2 linked regions of the Shimia isoporae genome follow. The protein of the gene in region 1 interacts with the protein of each later gene in a pairwise test. Links are inferred from orthologs where the notes say so. Each region holds a gene or a part of one and is shown in the gene's direction. Other genes may lie near its edges. The genes, in order: BXY66_RS07350 and sfsA.

What was found.
Region 2: the proteins of BXY66_RS07350 (region 1) and sfsA interact in binary tests that used the Escherichia coli proteins (3 or more experiments, as listed by UniProt). The link is inferred for Shimia isoporae from one-to-one orthologs.

What each region holds. Positions count from the first base shown.
Region 1 is NZ_SMGR01000001.1:1,502,022-1,505,243, reverse strand. The notes cover bases 61-2,956. They hold BXY66_RS07350 (glutamate-5-semialdehyde dehydrogenase), read left to right. Parts: upstream 61-823; coding sequence 824-2,089; downstream 2,090-2,956. Other genes in these bases: BXY66_RS07340 (DUF3553 domain-containing protein), read left to right, coding at 2,722-2,904; BXY66_RS07345 (histidine phosphotransferase family protein), read right to left, coding at 2,096-2,692; proB (glutamate 5-kinase), read left to right, coding at 61-765. Also shown: more of proB, read left to right, coding at 1-60; olsB (L-ornithine N(alpha)-acyltransferase), read left to right, coding at 3,039-3,222. UniProt on the Escherichia coli protein: Catalyzes the NADPH-dependent reduction of L-glutamate 5-phosphate into L-glutamate 5-semialdehyde and phosphate. The product spontaneously undergoes cyclization to form 1-pyrroline-5-carboxylate.
Region 2 is NZ_SMGR01000002.1:167,322-170,399, forward strand. The notes cover bases 106-2,857. They hold sfsA (DNA/RNA nuclease SfsA), read left to right. Parts: upstream 106-1,002; coding sequence 1,003-1,713; downstream 1,714-2,857. Other genes in these bases: BXY66_RS12450 (GNAT family N-acetyltransferase), read right to left, coding at 106-226; BXY66_RS12455 (competence/damage-inducible protein A), read right to left, coding at 223-942; map (type I methionyl aminopeptidase), read left to right, coding at 1,823-2,629; BXY66_RS12470 (Hint domain-containing protein), read right to left, coding at 2,626-2,857. Also shown: more of BXY66_RS12450, read right to left, coding at 1-105; more of BXY66_RS12470, read right to left, coding at 2,858-3,078. UniProt on the Escherichia coli protein: Binds to DNA non-specifically. Could be a regulatory factor involved in maltose metabolism.

The sequences.
Region 1 (3,222 bases):
CGGCGCCGGTATCTGAACTCGCGGGCGACGTTGGAACAGTTGATTTCACTGGGTGTTGTGCCGATCGTGAACGAAAATGATACCGTTGCTACGGACGAAATTCGTTATGGCGACAACGATCGTTTGGCGGCGCAGATCGCGTTGACAACAGGTGCTGACCGGTTGGTATTGTTGTCTGATGTCGACGGTTTCTATTCTTCCAACCCGATGGAAAACCCGAGCGCGCAGCGTTTCGACATTATTGATGAGATTACCGCCGAAATCGAAGATATGGCTGGCGAGGGTGTATCTGGCCTGTCTAAGGGCGGCATGATCACCAAACTGATGGCGGCAAAAACCGCAACTGCCGGAGGCTGCGCTATGGCCATTACAGAAGGGTCGGTTAGCCGCCCTATCTCGGCGTTGGAAAATGGTGCAAATGCCACATGGTTCACGGCACAGGGCACACCGCATTTGGCGCGTAAACGTTGGATCGGATCAATGAAGCCGCAAGGCACTCTGGTGGTAGACGCCGGCGCCGCGCGCGCATTGGGGCAGGGCAAAAGCCTCTTGCCTGCGGGCGTGACGAATGTGACTGGTGATTTCGAGCGCGGCGACCCGGTGATCATTTCCGATGCTGACGGTCACAAGCTCGGGCAGGGGCTGACTGCCTACAAGGCCAGCGATGCGGACAAAATCAAGGGACATCACAGCCGAGACATAGAACCCCTGCTGGGGTATCCGGGACGTGCCGCGTTGATCCACAGGGATGACATGGCACTTTGACCGGCAAATTGATAAACGAGTTGAAATAAACAAACCTGAAACGCAAAGGACTGATCTGATGAAAGACATCGCAGATATCCCCGCCCTGATGACCGAGCTTGGCCAGAATGCCAAAGCCGCAGCTGCGGAATTGGCCTTTGCACCAGCTCCAGCAAAGCGAAAGGCGCTGGAGGCGGCAGCGGACAGCGTTTGGGAGCGGCGCGCAGAAATCATCGAGGCCAACAAGAAGGACCTTGATTTCGGGCGGGATAAGGGTCTCTCGGATGCGATGATGGACCGGCTCATGCTGGACGAAGACCGCATTCAGGGGATCGTCGGTGGTTTGCGCGCTGTGGCGGCGCAAGACGATCCGGTCGGCGAAGTGTTGGCAGAGTGGGATCGCCCAACGGGCCTGACAATCAAGCGGGTCAGAACGCCTCTTGGTGTCGTTGGTGTGATTTATGAAAGCCGCCCGAATGTGACGGCAGATGCCGGTGCGCTTTGCCTTAAGTCAGGTAACGCAGTGATCCTGCGCGGTGGATCGGAGAGCTTTCACAGTTCCGGTGCGATCCACGCCTGTTTGGTCGAAGGGTTGAGGATGGCTGGTCTGCCAGAAACGGCCATTCAATTGGTACCTACCCGTGATCGCGCGGCGGTTCAGGAATTGCTCACCATGGTGGATACTGTGGACGTAATCGTGCCGCGCGGGGGTAAAGGTCTTGTTGGGCTGGTACAGCGGGAAGCCCGTGTTCCCGTCTTTGCCCACTTGGAAGGCATTGTGCATATCTATCTCGACAAGTTTGCGGACCCCAAGAAGGCAATGGATGTAATCCTCAACGCCAAGACACGGCGCACGGGAATTTGCGGTGCCGCTGAATGTCTGTTGATCCATGAAGACCTCGTAGATGGTCTGGGCAAGGACGTCATTGCAATGCTTTTGGATGCCGGTGTCCGCGTTCACGCTGATGCTACCCTCCAAGCGATTTCCGGGACCACCGCGGCAACAGAAGACGATTGGGGCAAGGAATACCTGGATATGGATATTGCGGCCAAAGTTGTTAGTGATGTGGACGGAGCCATCGCACACATCAATGCCTACAGTTCGAACCACACTGATTGTGTAATCACTGAGGATGCAGCTGTGGCCGGGCGGTTCTTTGAACGTCTGGACAGCGCGATCCTTATGCACAATGCGTCCACGCAGTTTGCGGATGGGGGCGAGTTTGGAATGGGCGCGGAAATCGGAATTGCGACCGGTAAGATGCACGCACGCGGCCCGGTGGGGGCCGCGCAGCTCACCAGCTTCAAATACCTGGTTGTGGGGGACGGGACGACCCGCGCCTGATCTCGATTAGAAGGATAGTTCCAGCCGGGTTTCGGTCTGGCTGGTGCTGACTTTGCGACCCAATTGGGCGGCCGCATGTGGCAAGAGCCCAAACTGCACCTTGTTTGGCGCCAGATCTTCCGGTGGATTTCCGCTTTCGAGGGCTGACCACAGCGTTTCATCAACGCGCAGCTTTTCGCTTTCGCCGATCAATTGCCATTTGCCGTTTTCATGCTGAACGCTGACGACTCCGCCAAAGGGCAGGGCGCTTTCAAAGCAGAGTATTGCAAGGAAAGCCATCCGCAGTTCGGCTCTTTCGACATGACCCTGAACAGTCCAGTCCACCATCATTCGGGCACCAATCGCGACGTTGTCCAGGATGGTGAGGATTTCTTGCTCTCCCACTTGTTGGTTCGCCGACGCCTGCCCAAAAGCTACCCGAAAGAAACGGATTTTCGCGTTGGCGTTTTGCACACTCTCGCTGATCAGGCTCAGCTCTGGGGCGCTTGCTGCTCCTGACAACTCAATCAGTTCCATGCCATTGGAGATGGCACCGACTGGGCTGATCAGATCGTGGCAAATGCGGGAACCTACCAAAGCGGCCAGATCCGGTTTATGTGTCATGCTCATCACTCCTGACGCGTGGATTCTCTATGGACGACCTGAACGCCTTTCTTGAGCCCGGTGCGCTTGTAACCCATCCCGAACAACCTGATTGGGGTGTGGGGCAGGTGCAATCCAATATCGGTGGGAAAATCACCGTGAATTTTCGCGAGACCGGCAAAGTCGTTATCGATGGACGCCGCGTAATGCTTGTTTGGGTTGATGCAGAGTAACTGGTTAAAATTTAGTTCATGACCTTTGAGCTGCGTCAACAGTTGGCCGGAATATTCCTGTTTTTGGCGGCTTGGTTGATTTCGTTGGTCCGCCTGCCTAAAACCGCGTCAACCGGAGGCGCAGTAGCAGCAGAATGACCGCACAAACCCCTGATTTTGAAGTAAGGCTTGCCCGTGACACGGATGATCTCCGGGCGGCGCAGCGATTGCGGTATAGAGTTTTCGTTGAAGAACTTGGCGGTGGTGGTGTGATGGTCGACCATGATGCGCGCCTAGAACAGGATCGTTTTGATCCGTTTTTTGACCATATGATCCTGA
Region 2 (3,078 bases), on another replicon or contig:
CGCCTTCACGAACCATGAAAATTCTGTATTGTCCCAACGCCAGCATCGCAGCCTCTGCCGCATCTAGGTCGGCTTCAGTAAATGCACCGTCCACAGTCCCTGCGCTCACCCGCTTGCCACCACCCTGACCGTCGCGGATGGTCACAGGGCCAACCCGCGTTATGCTTGCGGGCGGCCAGGTTGCCTCGACAACGTCATACAAGGTCCGGATGTTCGGCAAACTCATTCAAACATTCCCGCCAATTTGGTGATCGCCGCATCTACCCGCGCGCCATCTGTTCCGCGAATAACAATGTTGGCACCAAAGGCCCCGTTCTTCTGGAAAGGGTAGGAACCGATTGAAAGGTCATCGAACTCCGCCGCAAGTTCGGCCAACGGACCCGCAATATCCCCTTCACCTCGGTCGATCCGAAGCGTCTGACTCAATAACGGCGCCCCTCCGGTAAGTGTTGGTAAAACGCTTGCAACCATCGCCTGAAAAACAACGGGGACACCGGCCATAACATGCACATTTTCCACAGTAAATCCGGGCGCTACGGACACAGGATTGTCAATCAGCGTGGCATGCTCGGGAATCCGCGCCATTCGTTGGCGTGCGGCATTGAACTCCTGCCCGCTGGCATCATAGTGCGCCTGCAAAAGCGCCGCAGCATCCGCGCGCACGTCAATGCTTTGACCGAAAGCTTCGGCCACACAATCCGCGGTTATGTCATCATGGGTCGGCCCGATACCACCTGATGTAAAGACAGTGTCATAGGACGTACTCAAAGCCTTCAAAGCCGCTACGATCTGGGGTTTTTCGTCCGCCACGATCCGCACTTCCGAAAGCGATATGCCCTGTTTGGTCAGTTCTCCGGCTAGGAAATGCATGTTCGCATCTCGCGTGCGTCCCGAGAGTATTTCGTCTCCGATCACCAGCATTGCCGCCGTTGGGTTTGCCATCGCACATACTCCCGTCTCTATCGCTTGCCAGAGGATACGGTCATCTATACGTCTGAGACCATGCGATTTTCCACCCCTCTCGTGCCCGCCGTGCTGATCCGCCGCTACAAACGCTTCCTCGCCGACGCACGTCTGGAAGACGGCAGTGAAATCACGGCACACTGTGCCAATCCGGGGAGCATGATGGGACTTGCGGAACCGGGAATGAAAATCTGGTTGGAGCCAAACAACGACCCGAAGAAAAAGCTCAAGTTTGGCTGGCGTCTGGTGGACCATGAAAACGGACATTTCACCGGCGTGGACACGTCTGTTCCGAACAGGGCACTAAAGTCTGCTCTAATGTCTCGACGCGTCGCCGCCCTTGCCGACTATCCCGAGGTGCGCCCGGAAGTGAAATACGGCGAGAACAGCAGAATTGATTTCTTGCTCACGGACGACAACAAACCCGATCTCTATGTCGAAGTGAAATCCGTAACACTGTCACGACAGGGCGGCCTCGCCGAGTTTCCTGATAGCGTGACTGCCCGTGGCGCCAAGCATCTGGCCGAATTGCAAAACATGGTGTCCGAGGGGCATCGCGCCATGATGCTTTATCTGGTGCAACGCACGGATGCAGAGAGAGTCACTCTGGCCGAGGACATAGACCCCAAATATGCCGCGGCGTTTGATGCCGCCACCGCTGCCGGTGTCGAAGTAATGGCGATCGGCTGCAAAATCACACCTGAAGCGATTGAGGTCGGCGCCGTGCTGCCATTCAGTCGCAAGCCATGACCGCAGGTCGTAAGAGACAGGAAAACTTTCAAAAATCCGCCCCCTCTGGTTCTTTGCACCAATAGCGCTTAAATAGCCTCAGACTCAGCTATTCTCGGAGCAAGACAGCATGATCGGCAAGGCCCGCCAGACCAAGGAAGGCATCCGCATCCACGACCCTTCGGATTCCGCCGGTATGTACACCGCCGGCGCCCTGACTGCGCGCATTCTGGATGAGATCGCCGAACATGTTTTTCCGGGTCAAACCACCGGAGAGATCGACCGCCTCATCGAAGCCAAGGTCAATGAGGCTGGCGCGAAATCCGCCACCATCGGCTACCGCGGCTATGAACATGCCAGCTGTATTTCGGTGAACCACGTCGTCTGTCATGGCATTCCCGGTGATAAGAAACTCAAGGATGGCGACATCCTGAACATCGATGTGACAGTGATTGTGGATGGCTGGTTTGGCGATAGCAGCCGCATGTACGTCGCAGGCAAGCTGAACCGAAAGGCCGAGCGCCTCATTCAGGTGACCCACGACAGCTTGATGAAAGGCATCGAAGCCGTCAAACCTGGCAACACTTTCGGCGACATCGGGCACGCGATCCAAACCTATGCAGAAGGTCACCGCATGTCCGTTGTGCGTGACTTCTGCGGACACGGCCTTGGACAGGTGTTCCACAGCCCGCCCAACGTGCTGCACTACGGCCGCCCGGGAACCGGCGCGGTTCTGGAAGAGGGCATGTTCTTCACCATCGAGCCAATGATCAACCTTGGCCGACCGGAAACCAAAGTGTTGTCTGACGACTGGACGGCCGTCACGCGTGACAAATCCCTGTCAGCGCAATTCGAGCATTCCATCGGTGTGACCGCTGACGGTTTCGAAATCTTCACGCTGTCACCCAGCGGCAAGTTCCACCCGACTTACGGTTAAGCGACAGCTGGTGCTTCGGCGGGGTTGATGACAAACCCCTCAGGGCGCAATTGCCAGTCGCGGGCGCGACGTACTTCTTCGACTGACAGCAATGTGCGCGCAGGAAGCGGAAGCGGGCCGTTGACCGGATAGCTGTCTGCGATCGCTTCGCGATCTTTGACCGACAGGCCACGTATCACCTCGTCGGATGCAAAGAGGCTCTCGGCAGAGACACCCTCAGCCATGACAATGGCATGGTGATCCAACAGAATGTGGAAATAGGACACCTGCTTCATGCCGATCTTGCGACGGACCTTGCACCGTTCGGTCAATCCCACCGCAGGCGCCAGAACCTCCCGCCCACGTTGATCTACCATCAGCATTCTGTGCTGTGGCGATACCAACAACGGGCGCAAGGGCAATCCAGGTCCAAGACTACCTGTCTTGAACTCCACAGGGGCCTGTTCACG